Pelodictyon luteolum DSM 273: one gene and its partner. Each later gene encodes a partner of the first gene's protein in a complex. Links are inferred from orthologs where the notes say so. Each region holds a gene or a part of one and is shown on either strand. Other genes may lie near its edges.

The links. Proteins that work in one complex are often made in the same cells at the same time.
Region 2: the proteins of hisH (region 1) and hisF are in contact, whole or in part, in a crystal structure (PDB 6RU0), measured with the Thermotoga maritima proteins. The link is inferred for Pelodictyon luteolum DSM 273 from one-to-one orthologs. Residues at the interface, in WP_004080484.1 of Thermotoga maritima: Asn15, Arg18, Arg22, Arg117, Leu118, Pro119, His120, Met121, Gly122, Trp123, Asn124, Asn134, Gly135, Tyr136, Tyr138, Val140, Tyr158, Glu180, Lys181, Ser182, Ser183, Lys184, Ile185; in WP_004080486.1 of Thermotoga maritima: Met1, Leu2, Ala3, Arg5, Ser40, Glu41, Asp45, Glu46, Ala70, Glu71, Ile73, Asp74, Ile75, Pro76, Phe77, Asp98, Lys99, Ser122, Gln123, Glu161, Thr195, Leu196, Asn247, Arg249, Glu251.

The regions. Positions count from the first base shown.
Region 1 is NC_007512.1:1,896,509-1,902,733, forward strand. What follows is about bases 85-2,993. They hold hisH (imidazole glycerol phosphate synthase subunit HisH), read right to left. Parts: upstream 1,888-2,993; coding sequence 1,282-1,887; downstream 85-1,281. Other genes in these bases: scpB (SMC-Scp complex subunit ScpB), read right to left, coding at 85-425; hisA (1-(5-phosphoribosyl)-5-[(5-phosphoribosylamino)methylideneamino]imidazole-4-carboxamide isomerase), read right to left, coding at 469-1,239; PLUT_RS08740 (sulfide/dihydroorotate dehydrogenase-like FAD/NAD-binding protein), read left to right, coding at 2,033-2,878; gltA (NADPH-dependent glutamate synthase), read left to right, coding at 2,932-2,993. In the rest of the region: more of scpB, read right to left, coding at 1-84; more of gltA, read left to right, coding at 2,994-4,383; PLUT_RS08750 (AEC family transporter), read right to left, coding at 4,394-5,299; PLUT_RS08755 (efflux RND transporter periplasmic adaptor subunit), read right to left, coding at 5,324-6,225. UniProt on the Escherichia coli protein: IGPS catalyzes the conversion of PRFAR and glutamine to IGP, AICAR and glutamate. The HisH subunit catalyzes the hydrolysis of glutamine to glutamate and ammonia as part of the synthesis of IGP and AICAR.
Region 2 is NC_007512.1:1,705,577-1,710,976, forward strand. The notes cover bases 1-2,860. They hold hisF (imidazole glycerol phosphate synthase subunit HisF), read left to right. Parts: upstream 1-982; coding sequence 983-1,738; downstream 1,739-2,860. Other genes in these bases: PLUT_RS07850 (NAD(P)/FAD-dependent oxidoreductase), read right to left, coding at 1-467; PLUT_RS07855 (hypothetical protein), read right to left, coding at 484-837; PLUT_RS07865 (CIA30 family protein), read right to left, coding at 1,728-2,252; PLUT_RS07870 (YqhA family protein), read left to right, coding at 2,425-2,860. Also shown: more of PLUT_RS07870, read left to right, coding at 2,861-2,904; magnesium/cobalt transporter CorA, read right to left, coding at 2,921-3,988; PLUT_RS07880 (phosphoketolase family protein), read right to left, coding at 4,045-5,400.

The DNA of each region.
Region 1 (6,225 bases):
GGGGAATCGGCACGGCCCCGCACTTCGATGAGCTCGCGCTCCAGAAGGCGGTCTATGGCATAATCGGGGCTCACCCCCCGGATCTCCTGTATGGAGCTTTTTGTCACCGGCTGGTGGTAGGCGATGACGGAGAGCACTTCGAGAATGGAACGCGACAGACGGCGCCGGATTTTTGGCGACTCAAGCTTCCTCAGCAACTCCGCATACTCCTCCCTCGAAAGGAACCGGTAGCCGCCGGCGAGCCGGTGGATATGGAAGGTTCGCCCCGTTTCCAGATACTCGGCATTCAGCCGCTCAATGATCTCCTGCAGCTCGCCCGAGTCGAGGGAGGTACCGGTCACCTGCCGTATGGTCTGCAGGGTCACCGCCTCCTCGGAGGCGAAGATCACCGCTTCGATCTGTTGCTGCAACGCGAGTTCCTGCATCTCTCTCGGGGGGAATGCTTCGGTTGGGGGAACGGCTGCGGAACTACCTCTTGCGGGCCGTCGAAAAGTTGTGGTCGAGGCAGATGCCCTCTTCGAAATTATACCAGAGTTCCTGGCACGGGAAATTGCACTCGTAAAAGGCTTTTCCGATAATGACCGAATCGACTCCGCAGTACTGCAGACCGGCAAGGCGCCGGAGGTCCTCGGAATTGGTCACGCCGCCCGAGGCAGTCACCTTCATGCCTGCCAGTTCGGCAAAGCGCCTGGTGGTCTCGTAACCGACACCCTGGAGCATACCGTCGCGCGTGATGTCGGTGTAGATGATGCGCTCGATGCCCATGTCCTTCATCCTCTGGGCCAGCTCGAAGTCCTTCAGATTGGCGCTCTCGGTCCAACCCTTGATCTTCGGCACGCCGTTCACGGCATCGATGCCGACAACGATCTTCGATGCGCGCCAGGTTTTCATGAGTTCGCGAACCAGTTCGGGGTTCGTCACAGCCGCAGAGCCGATGACTACCCGTCCGACCCCCATATCGAGGTAGCGCTTCACATCATCGGCAGAACGTATGCCGCCGCCGACCTGGACGGGAATATCGAGTTCTTCGACAATCTGGCGGATGCGTTCAAAATTGACCATCTCGCCTGTCAGGGCAGCGTCGAGGTCGACGATATGGAGCATCTTGGCGTTCTGCTTGCGCCAGATGATGGCCATGTCAAGCGGATTGTCAAGGTAGATCTTCTGCTGGCTGAAATCGCCTCTCGTCAGCCTGACGCACTTTCCGTCCTTTATGTCTATAGCGGGAATAATCAGCATGGCGGGTCGCAGCAATACATAGGTTAAAAAGGGGAGCAGATGCTAGCACTCCGCGAAATTCCGAAGCACCTGCAAACCAGCTTCGGAGCTCTTTTCGGGGTGAAACTGCACCGCAAAAATACCATTTTTTTCAATGGCTGAACAAAAGTTTTTTCCCGCGAACCAGGTCGTCGAGGCAATGCTCGAGGCCTCCAGAGGATCGCAGTAGTATGAGTGTACGAAATAGAAGAAGGAGTGGTCCGCAATGCCCCGGAAGAGGACGCTCTCCTGCTTGAGGTCGATGGAGTTCCATCCGATCTGGGGAATCTTGTCAGAGTCGCTCTGGAAATGGCGGACACTGCCCGGAATGAGACCGAGGCCGCGGTGCGAACCCATCTCTTCGCTATCGGAGAGCATGAGCTGCATACCGAGGCAGATGCCGAAAAGATGGCCGCCTTTGTCAACATGCTCAGAAAGGGCATCAGTGAACCCCAGACGGTCGAGCGCCTCGATGGCCTGACCAAATGCACCGACACCCGGAAGCACGACCTTTCTGCAGCCGGCCATTTTGGCGGGATCGCTGCTGACGGTTGCCGGAATGCCGAGATAATCGAAGGCCTTCTGCACCGAACGGAGGTTACCGGCGCCGTAATCAGCTATAAACACCATGTGCACGCGATCCCCGGGAAGGGCGGCAGGAGCCGCTGTCCAACCCCATTTTTTAATTCAATTTTTAATCCGTATTATGTTAGCTTTTGCGCCCCGCCGAAAAAAAGTACCGGACTCCATAAACCCATACGAAACCGACGAACCAATGTATAGAATTGTTTCCTCAATTTTCTTAGCTGAAAATATCAAAAAATTGGAAATTGAGGCGCCGAGGATCGCCAAAAAGAGAAAAGCCGGTCAGTTTATTATGTTGCGCGTCACCTCGCATGGAGAACGGGTCCCCTTGACCATTGCCGGTTCAGACCCCGAAAAGGGCACCATCACCCTCATCGTCCAGGGAATGGGGAAGTCCACCAGGGAACTCAATATGCTGGAGGCCGGAAAATCGATCGCTGACATCGTCGGTCCCCTCGGCACACCGTCTCACATTGAGAACTTCGGAACGGCAGTCAGCATCGGAGGCGGCGTCGGCACCGCCATTGCCTACCCGACCGCAGTCGCCCTCAAAGAGGCGGGCAACCACGTCATCACGATCAACGGAGCCCGTTCGAAAGATCTCGTCATCCTCGAAAATGAGATGAAGGAAGTCTCGGACGAAGCCTACATCACCACCGATGACGGCTCGTACGGCTTCCACGGCTTCGTCACCCAGAAACTGCAGGAGCTCATCGACTCCGGCCGCAAGATCGACTATGTACTTGCCATCGGCCCCATCCCGATGATGAAGGCCATAGCCGAAGTTACCCGCCCTTACGGCATAAAGACCGTTGTCAGCCTCAACCCCATCATGGTCGACGGCACCGGCATGTGCGGCGGCTGCAGGGTCACGGTAAAGGATGAGATCAAGTTCGCCTGCGTCGACGGACCGGAGTTCGATGCCCATGAGGTTGACTTCACCAACCTCGCCGACCGCAACAGAATCTACCTCTCTGAAGAGAAAGAGTCGGCTGAAGGCACAAGCCACCGCTGCCATCTGCACATGGATAAGTAACCCGGACGGCAATAACGGCAGAGCGCTCAATCATTTTCCAACAGAACACACCTATGGACGCAAAACATATCACGAACAAAGAACGCCTGGCCATTCCCCGCCAGCCGATGCCGGCGCAGGACCCCAAGGTCCGTAGCACCAACTTTCGCGAAGTCAACCTCGGCTACACCCCTGAACTTGCCCAGCAGGAAGCGCTCCGCTGCATCCAGTGCAAGGACCCCGTCTGCATCCAGGGATGCCCGGTGAACATCAAGATCGACGAATTCATACAGCTGGTCGCCGACGGCGACTTCCTTGGTGCAGCCAGAAAAGTCAAAGAAGACAACGTCCTTCCCGCCGTCTGCGGCAGGGTCTGCCCGCAGGAGGACCAGTGCGAAAAGGCCTGCGTCATCGGCAAGAAACACGCGCCTGTTGCCATCGGCAACCTCGAGCGCTTCGTCGCCGACTGGGAGCGGGAGCACGGTGAACCGGATCTTCCCGCCATCAAGGCACCGACAGGCAAGAAAGTCGCCGTCATCGGCAGCGGCCCTGCAGGACTTTCCTGCGCAAACGACCTGATCCGCCAGGGCCACCGGGTGGTGGTGTTCGAAGCGCTCCACGAACTCGGCGGCGTGCTCATGTACGGCGTCCCTGAGTTCCGCCTTCCCAAAGAAATCGTGAAAACGGAAATTGAGGGGCTCAAGAAAATGGGCGTGGAATTCCAGACCGACGTGGTTGTCGGCCGTTCAGTCACCATCGACGAACTGATTGAGGAAGAGGGCTTCGATGCCGTCTTCATCGGCGTCGGCGCAGGACTTCCCTGGTTCATGGGCATCCCCGGCGAAAACCTCGTCGGCGTGCTTGCGGCCAATGAGTTCCTCACCCGCGTCAACCTCATGAAGGCCTATGACTTCCCCGCCGGCAGCGACACTCCGGTGTTCGACTGCAGGGGCAAGAACGTCGCAGTCTTCGGCGGAGGCAACACCGCGATGGACGCGGTCCGCACCGCAAAAAGGCTCGGAGCCGAACACGCCTACATCGTCTACCGCCGTTCGGAAGCCGAGATGCCTGCGCGGGTCGAGGAGATCCACCATGCGAAGGAAGAGGGCATCGAGTTCCTCCTTCTCATGAACCCGCTTGAGTTCCTCGGCAACGACCGCCACTGGCTGACCGGCGTGAAATGCATCAAGATGGAGCTCGGCGAACCCGATGATTCCGGCCGCCGCCGCCCCGTTCCTGTAGAGGGCTCCGAGTTCGTCCTTCCGCTCGACATGGCAGTCATCTCCATCGGCAACGGCTCGAACCCGCTCATCAAGCAGACCACTCCCGACATCGAGGTCAGCAAGCGCGACACCATCATCGTCGACATCAACACCATGGCGACCTCAAAAGAGAACGTCTATGCCGGCGGCGACATCGTCACCGGCGGCGCCACCGTCATCCTCGCCATGGGCGCAGGGCGTACGGCTGCCAAAGCTATCCACGATAAGCTCATGGGTACGGAAGTAAACCACAACGAGTGGTAACCCACCCAGATCAGACGTTTCCGAGAAGCATACTCCAGAGAGCCAGCGTCACAAAGGAAAAAATGATGCCAAGAGCAACCATCAACCCGGCAAGCGGCGGGTTGATGTCATGCTCTGCGGCAATGATGCCAGCGGTTATCATCGGCGGCATCGCTGCTTCGAACAGCATCACCTCCACCCCCGGACCGCGCACCCCGACAATCCCCAGATAGAACACTGCGAGCACAAGCGGCGCAAGCACCAGCTTGAAGCCGAGGCCGAGCGAGAGGTTCCGCCCGTTTCCCTCGAGATGACCGGGACGGAACGCAAACCCTACCGAAAAAAGCGCCAGCGGCGCAAGCGTGTCGCCAAGGCGGCCGAGCACGGCAACCAGCCATGCCGGATAGACAACGGGCATGAGGAAGAGCGCCAGAAGGAGCGCGATGAACGGCGGAAAGATGATGATGCGCTTCAGGATGGCCGGAATTGAAGGGCGCCCCTCTGAATAGATGCCGGCAACCGTGATGCCGAGGGTCGAGAGCACCATGAACGAACCAAGCTGGTCGACGATGATGCCGTGGGCAATGCCTTCACGTCCGTAGAATGCCTCGATCATCGGAAGGCCCAGAAACGAGGTATTGCCGAGCCCGCCGGTCAGGATGAGGGCGCCGACCGTTTTCCGGGGTAGGCGGAGTGCTTTGCCGGCAACGAGAAAAAACGCCGCTGCGAGCATGAAATGCAGCCATGGCATCGAGGCCAGAACGGCGACATCCCCCGTAAGCCGGAGGTCGTGCACATAGAGCAGGGTCAGCGCCGGAAGCGACACATGGATGATGAAGCTGTTGAAGACGGAGGAAGTATCGGCAGGCATGCGGCCGAGCTTTCTGGCGGCTATGCCCAGAAGGAAGCAGATGATGATGAGCGTCAGGTTATGCAACGGGCTCGCGGGATGGGATGCATTCTAGGATTTCGGGCTGGCTGGCACATGCGCCACCATCCCCTCGCGGAACCGATCTTCGGGAACCGATGCCACCAGGTCACCATCCTTGAGTCCCTCGAGCACTTCAACATAGGTGAGGTCCGAGGCCCCGATCCGGATCGGCTGCTTCCTCAGCCGGCCCTCATCGAGTTTCCACACATAGCTGTCGGCACCATCCCGGAACACTGAGCCTTTCGGAACGAGGAGCGCTTTTTGTTTGACGTTGTATATGATGTTGGCCGTCGCCGTCATGCCCCCCTGCACCGCGCCCTTCGGCATGTCGGCTACAAGATAGATCTTCGAGGTTTTCGTCACCCTGTCCGTCATCGGCACCACTCTGGACACTGAAGCCGAAAAACGGCGCTCGGGGTATGCATCGAACACCACTGCCGCCTTCTGGCCAGGCCGGATCCGCGGAACATCGAGTTCATCGATTTCGACAACGACCGCGTACCCGCTGGTGTCGACCACCGTTGCCACAAGGGTACCCGAAGAGACATAATCGCCCGTCTTCACGTCCTGCAGGGTCAGCACTCCCCTGAACGGGGCGCGAACTGTCAGTTTTTTCAGGTCATCTTCGACCATTTTCAGCCGGAACTCCTTCTGGCTCTTAAGCTCACGGGCCTGCACCCGGACTTTTTCCGCCCGGTCGAAATCCTGGCGCGAGACGGCGCCCTCCCGGAACAGGTTCTCTTTTCGTGAAAAATCCAGCTCGGCATCCTTCATGGCGGCCTCCTGTTCCCTCAGGGCGGCCCGGGCCTCCTTTACGGCAAACTCGGGACGCGGACTCTCAAAGGAAAGGATCGACTGGCCCGCTTCGACCATCTCACCCTCTCGTGCACCGATGAAGCTCACCGTCCCGGAATATTCGGCCGAGAGGTTCG
Region 2 (5,400 bases), 190 kb from region 1 along the record:
GCCCGGTTTTTCACGGCATAAAAAACCGAGCGGTCTTCGAGCGGGGAAATGTTGCCGAGCTGCGGCAGCTTGCGCGGTGAAAACGCCCCGAGCCCGGCAGCTAGCAGCAGCGCCCTTGAGACAAAGGTCCTGCCGGAGGCGGTCACGACCTGAAAATCCCCGTTTTCGAGCTTCCTGTAGCTAATCACTGTTTCACCCAGAATCACCTCTGGCCCGTACCGTTCGGTCTGCTTCCAGAGGCTGTCGACCAGCCCTGCGGCTGGGACTTCAGGGAAACCTGCGACATCGTAAATGTGCTTTTCGGGGTACAGCGCCGAAAGCTGACCTCCGAGCTGCGGCATGCTTTCGATGATCCTGCAGCTGATATTGTTCATGCCGCACTGGAATGCGGCGAAAATGCCCGTGGGCCCCCCACCGATGATGGTGAGGTCCAGTATGCCGTCGGGAGAAACGCGTTGTAGTGTCATTGGGATGAAGCCCGGGTTACTGATTTGCTGCACCGGCATCTCCCGAACCGCCGGTTCGGGATTTTTTCAGATAGATCATTCCTTCCGGATCAACCATCCCGTAGAGGATGGTGATCAGATGTTCCCCTTCATCCAGTTCGTGGATTTCGACATGTTCGGCATCCCGCTTCGGGACCTGGCTGCCGGCGTTGTCCCTGAAATAAAAAACCGCACGTACGCCTCCGTGGGGAGTTTCACCCACGAACTCATAGTTGCCGTCTTCAAGTTCCAGAAGCGCACAGCCGGGAGTACCCGCCGCAATGGGGCAGGAGGCACACTGGGAGTAAAAACCCTCCACAGGTTCGGCAAAATCACAGACAGGGAATTTCATAACGGGGTTCTTTCATTTTTCTTCAGCTGGATTGGGTGCCAGCAAATATAATATTTACATTGCTTTTTTTACTGTCGCAGGCCTCCATCAAGGGGGTTTTCCTGCCGACGGTCTTCATTCATAAGATTCTGGAGTTTTTCAAGGGATGCTGGCAAAACGGATCATCCCCTGCCTTGATGTGCGCGACGGCAGGGTTGTAAAGGGCATAAATTTCGAGGGGCTGAGGGATGCGGGCTCGATTCTCGAGCAGGCGCGCTTCTACAACAATGAGCTGGCCGACGAACTGGTTTTCCTCGACATTTCCGCTTCGCTGGAATCACGCAGAACAACGCTGGAGGAGGTGCTGAAAGTTTCCGGAGAGGTTTTCATCCCCCTGACCGTCGGCGGCGGAATCAACTCCGTGGAGCGGGCCCGGGAGGTCTTCCTCCACGGGGCCGACAAGGTATCGGTCAACACCGCTGCCGTCAAGGAACCGGAGCTGATCTCGCGCATCGCCGAAAAGTACGGTTCGCAGGCGGTTGTGGTAGCCATTGACATCAAGAAGGTCGACGGCCGCTACATCGTACACACCCATTCAGGCAAACAGCCGACAGCGTATGAAGCGCTTGAATGGGCGCTGAAAGTACAGGAACTCGGCGCAGGGGAGATCCTGCTGACGAGCATGGACCGTGACGGCACCAAAGAGGGTTACGACAACGACAGCCTCGCCCTCATCTCCACTGCGGTGCATATCCCGGTCATCGCCTCGGGAGGAGCAGGCTCACTCGAACATCTCTATGACGGCTTCACCAAAGGTCACGCCGATGCGGCCCTGGCCGCCTCTATTTTCCATTTCCGGCAGCACTCCATCCGCGAAGCCAAACAGTACCTACGGGACCGGGGCATCACCGTCAGGCTTTGAGTGCGTCCGGCTCAGGGCCATAGGCACGTATCGATTTGATCTCAAGACGGAACGCACCGGAGTGCTCCTTCGAAATAAGTACTCCGATCTGCACGATCGAAGCAAGCTCAAGGGGCTCAGCATCCTCTATCACCCTCCCGCGGAATGATGCCGTAAACGCATTGAACGGCAGGTCGACCTCCTGCCACCCTCCGGCAACCGTCTGGAAATCGCTCCGGTAAACGATGCCGTCGTACCGGTCATCGTTACGGATCCGGAAACTGTATCTCCGTCCGTCTCCTTTGACGAGCAGCCGGATGCCCAGGAACCCCCTGAAATCGCGCTCTTTGAGGAATGTCCGGACGGAGGCGAATCCCCCGCTGTTGCGCGTGGAAAGCACTCCCTCGAAAACACCCGCCCCATCATCACCGCGTTGGAAACGGCTCTCTGAAACCCCGCCCATCACCTCATCATCCACGCTGTGCCACTTCAGGCATTGAGGGTTCGTAAAATCGCAAATTACCCGTTCCTGCATGCAATTGCTGATTGAGGTTATTGAGCTGTTATAGAAATATTATCGATGCGATATTCTGCGCCATGCCGCAGCTTGAATCTCTCCTGCTCTTGAAGATTCTTAGGAATAGTAGGGCGCACATTTGTATTTTCACAGGAATAACAACGGCGAACTGCCACCAAACGATCCCGCAATGCACCCGATACTGTCCGCCACCCGCTACCTTGTGCTCATAGCCGTCGCATCACTGTTTGCCGGCACCATAACGATCCTCGTCTATGGAACCCTCTCAGTAGGAAGCCTCATCCTTGACGCACTCTCTTCAGGCACGATTTCGCCGAAAGGAGGAAAAAACCTGGTGCTCGGCTTTATCGAGAACGCTGATCTTTTTCTCGTTGCAACAGCCCTCTACATCATGGCGCTCGGCCTCTACGAACTGTTCATCGACGACACCGTCCCCATGCCCGAATGGCTGCAGATCCATACCCTTGACGACCTCAAGGACAAGCTGGTCGGGGTGATTGTGGTCGTGATGGCGGTACTCTTCCTCGGCCATGCGGTGACGTGGCACGGCGAAAGCACAATTCTCTACCTCGGAGGCGCCATCGGAGCCGTCATCGCCAGTCTGGCCCTCTTCAACGGGCAGAAAAAAAAGAAGGACCCGAAACCCTGAAGGACTATCTTCTGACCTAGAACCACTTCCTCGTCCTGAAAAAAAGGATCATACCGATGAAAATCGAGCCCATGAGCCCGAGGACCCCGAAGTAACCCCACGGCCATCCCAGCTCGGGCATGTAGCGGAAGTTCATGCCGTAGACTCCGGCGATGAAGGACAGCGGCATAAACACGGTAGCGATGATGGTGAGCACCTTCATGATCTCGTTCATCCGGTTGTTTGCGATGGCAAGCCACGTGTCGTACATCCCGATGACGATGTCGCGATAGGTCTCAACGGTCTCGATGACAAGGACGATATTGTCGAGGATGTCCCTGAAAAACGGCCGGGTCGCCTCGTCGTCGATCACCCGGTACCGGTCGCGGCCGATGCTGCTGATGATTTCACGGAGGGGCCAGACTGACTTTCGCAGGAGGATCAGTTCCTTTTTCAGGGTGTACATCGCCGGCAGCGATCCACTGCCGACCGTATCGGTCAGTTCGTCGTCCAGCGTTTCAATCCGGTTCTCGAACTGCTCGAGAACCGTGAAGTAACTGTCGACTACCGAGTCGACGATGGCATAAGCCAGATAATCCGCGCCCTTTTTCCGGACATTGGTGCCGGGGTTTTCCAGCCGCTCATAGAGCGATTGGAACAGCAGGCCCGGGCGTTCACGGAAACTCAGTACGAACCCTTCCCCGATGACCAGTCCCAGCTGCTCTTCCGACACATCACCACCATCGCCTTCAAGCTCCAGCGTCTTGAGCACAAGAAAGAGATAGCGATCGAAATCCTCGATTTTCGGCCGCTGCAGGGTATGCAGGATATCTTCCAGCGTCAGGGGATGAAGGCCGAAGAGCGTGCCTGCCTCCTCGACCAGCCCGACATCGTGCAGTCCATCGATGTTCACCCAGAGCACCTCGCCCTCCCGACGGAGCGCCACGGCCTCCCGGATGGTCCCGGCAGAGGCGCGCCGGACGGACTCCTGGCTGTAGCTGAATACGGTGATTGCCGGATCCTGCATTTTCCGCCCTCCGGTATGCACAAGCGATCCCGGGGCCGTACCGAGAGTGCCGGCCATACCGCTCATGACCTTTTTCATCGGCCGCCGCAGGGCAGTGGCTCTGGCTGGTTGACATTGTTTTTTTCGAGCATGCTTCATAAGCCATCGGTTGAGGGTTTCAGGGTACGGGTCCACTGCCAGTTGCGGACTTCGGGCAGGTCTTCACCGTGGGTACGGATATACTCATTATGGGCGATCAGCATGTCACGCACATACTGCTTCACATAGGCCGCTTTCTGACGAAGCCGCGGCACCCGCTCCACCACGTCGGCCACCAGATGGAACCGGTCGAGATCGTTGCGTACGACCATATCGAAAGGGGTGCTCGTGGTCCCCTCCTCCTTGTATCCGCGCACATGAAGGTTGTAGTGGTTGGTCCGGCGGTAGGTCAGCCGGTGGATGAGCCACGGGTATCCGTGATACGCAAAGATGATCGGACGGTCAATGGTGAAGATGTCATCGAAGTCCCTGTCCTTCAGGCCGTGGGGGTGTTCTTCCGGCGGCTGCAGGGTCATGAGATCGACGATGTTGACCACCCTGATCTTCAGATCCGGGATTTTCTCCCTGAGGATGTCTACCGCCGCAAGAGTCTCAAGGGTTGGGACGTCACCAGCACAAGCCATCACCACGTCGGGGTCGCCGTCCAGGGTATCGCTGGACGCCCACTCCCAGATTCCGATGCCGCAGGTGCAGTGACGGACGGCCGATTCCATGTCCAGCCACTGCCAGGATGGCTGCTTGCCGGCAACGATGACGTTGATGTAATCGCGCGAACGGAGGCAGTGGTCGGTGACGGAAAGCAGGGTATTGGCATCCGGCGGCAGGTAGACGCGTATCACATCGGCCTTCTTGTTGACCACATGGTCGATGAATCCGGGGTCCTGATGGGAAAAACCGTTATGATCCTGGCGCCATACGTGCGAGGTGAGAAGATAGTTGAGCGAAGCAATAGGCCGCCGCCAGGGGATTTCCTGCTTGCATACTTTCAGCCACTTTGCATGCTGGTTGAACATCGAATCGACGATGTGGATGAATGCCTCATAGCAGGAAAAGAATCCATGCCGACCCGTCAGGAGGTACCCCTCGAGCCACCCCTGGCAGGTATGTTCCGAGAGGATCTCCATGACACGCCCGTCCGGCGCCAGATGGTCATCATAATCCATGACCTCATCCATCCAGGTCCTGTCAGTCACCTCGAACAGGAAGCCAAGGCGGTTCGAGGCCGTCTCGTCAGGGCCGAAAACCCGGAAATTGGCCGCCGCCATATTCTCCTTCATGACATCGCGAAGGAACGCCCCCGCAACCCTTGTGGCCTCCGCCTCGACAGCACCGGGAGATGGCACCATGACGGCGAAGTCACGGAAATCATGCATCATGAGATCTCTCAATAGCAGCCCGCCGTTGGCGTGCGGGTTGTCACCCATCCGCCGCTTTCCCTTCGGCGCAAGTGC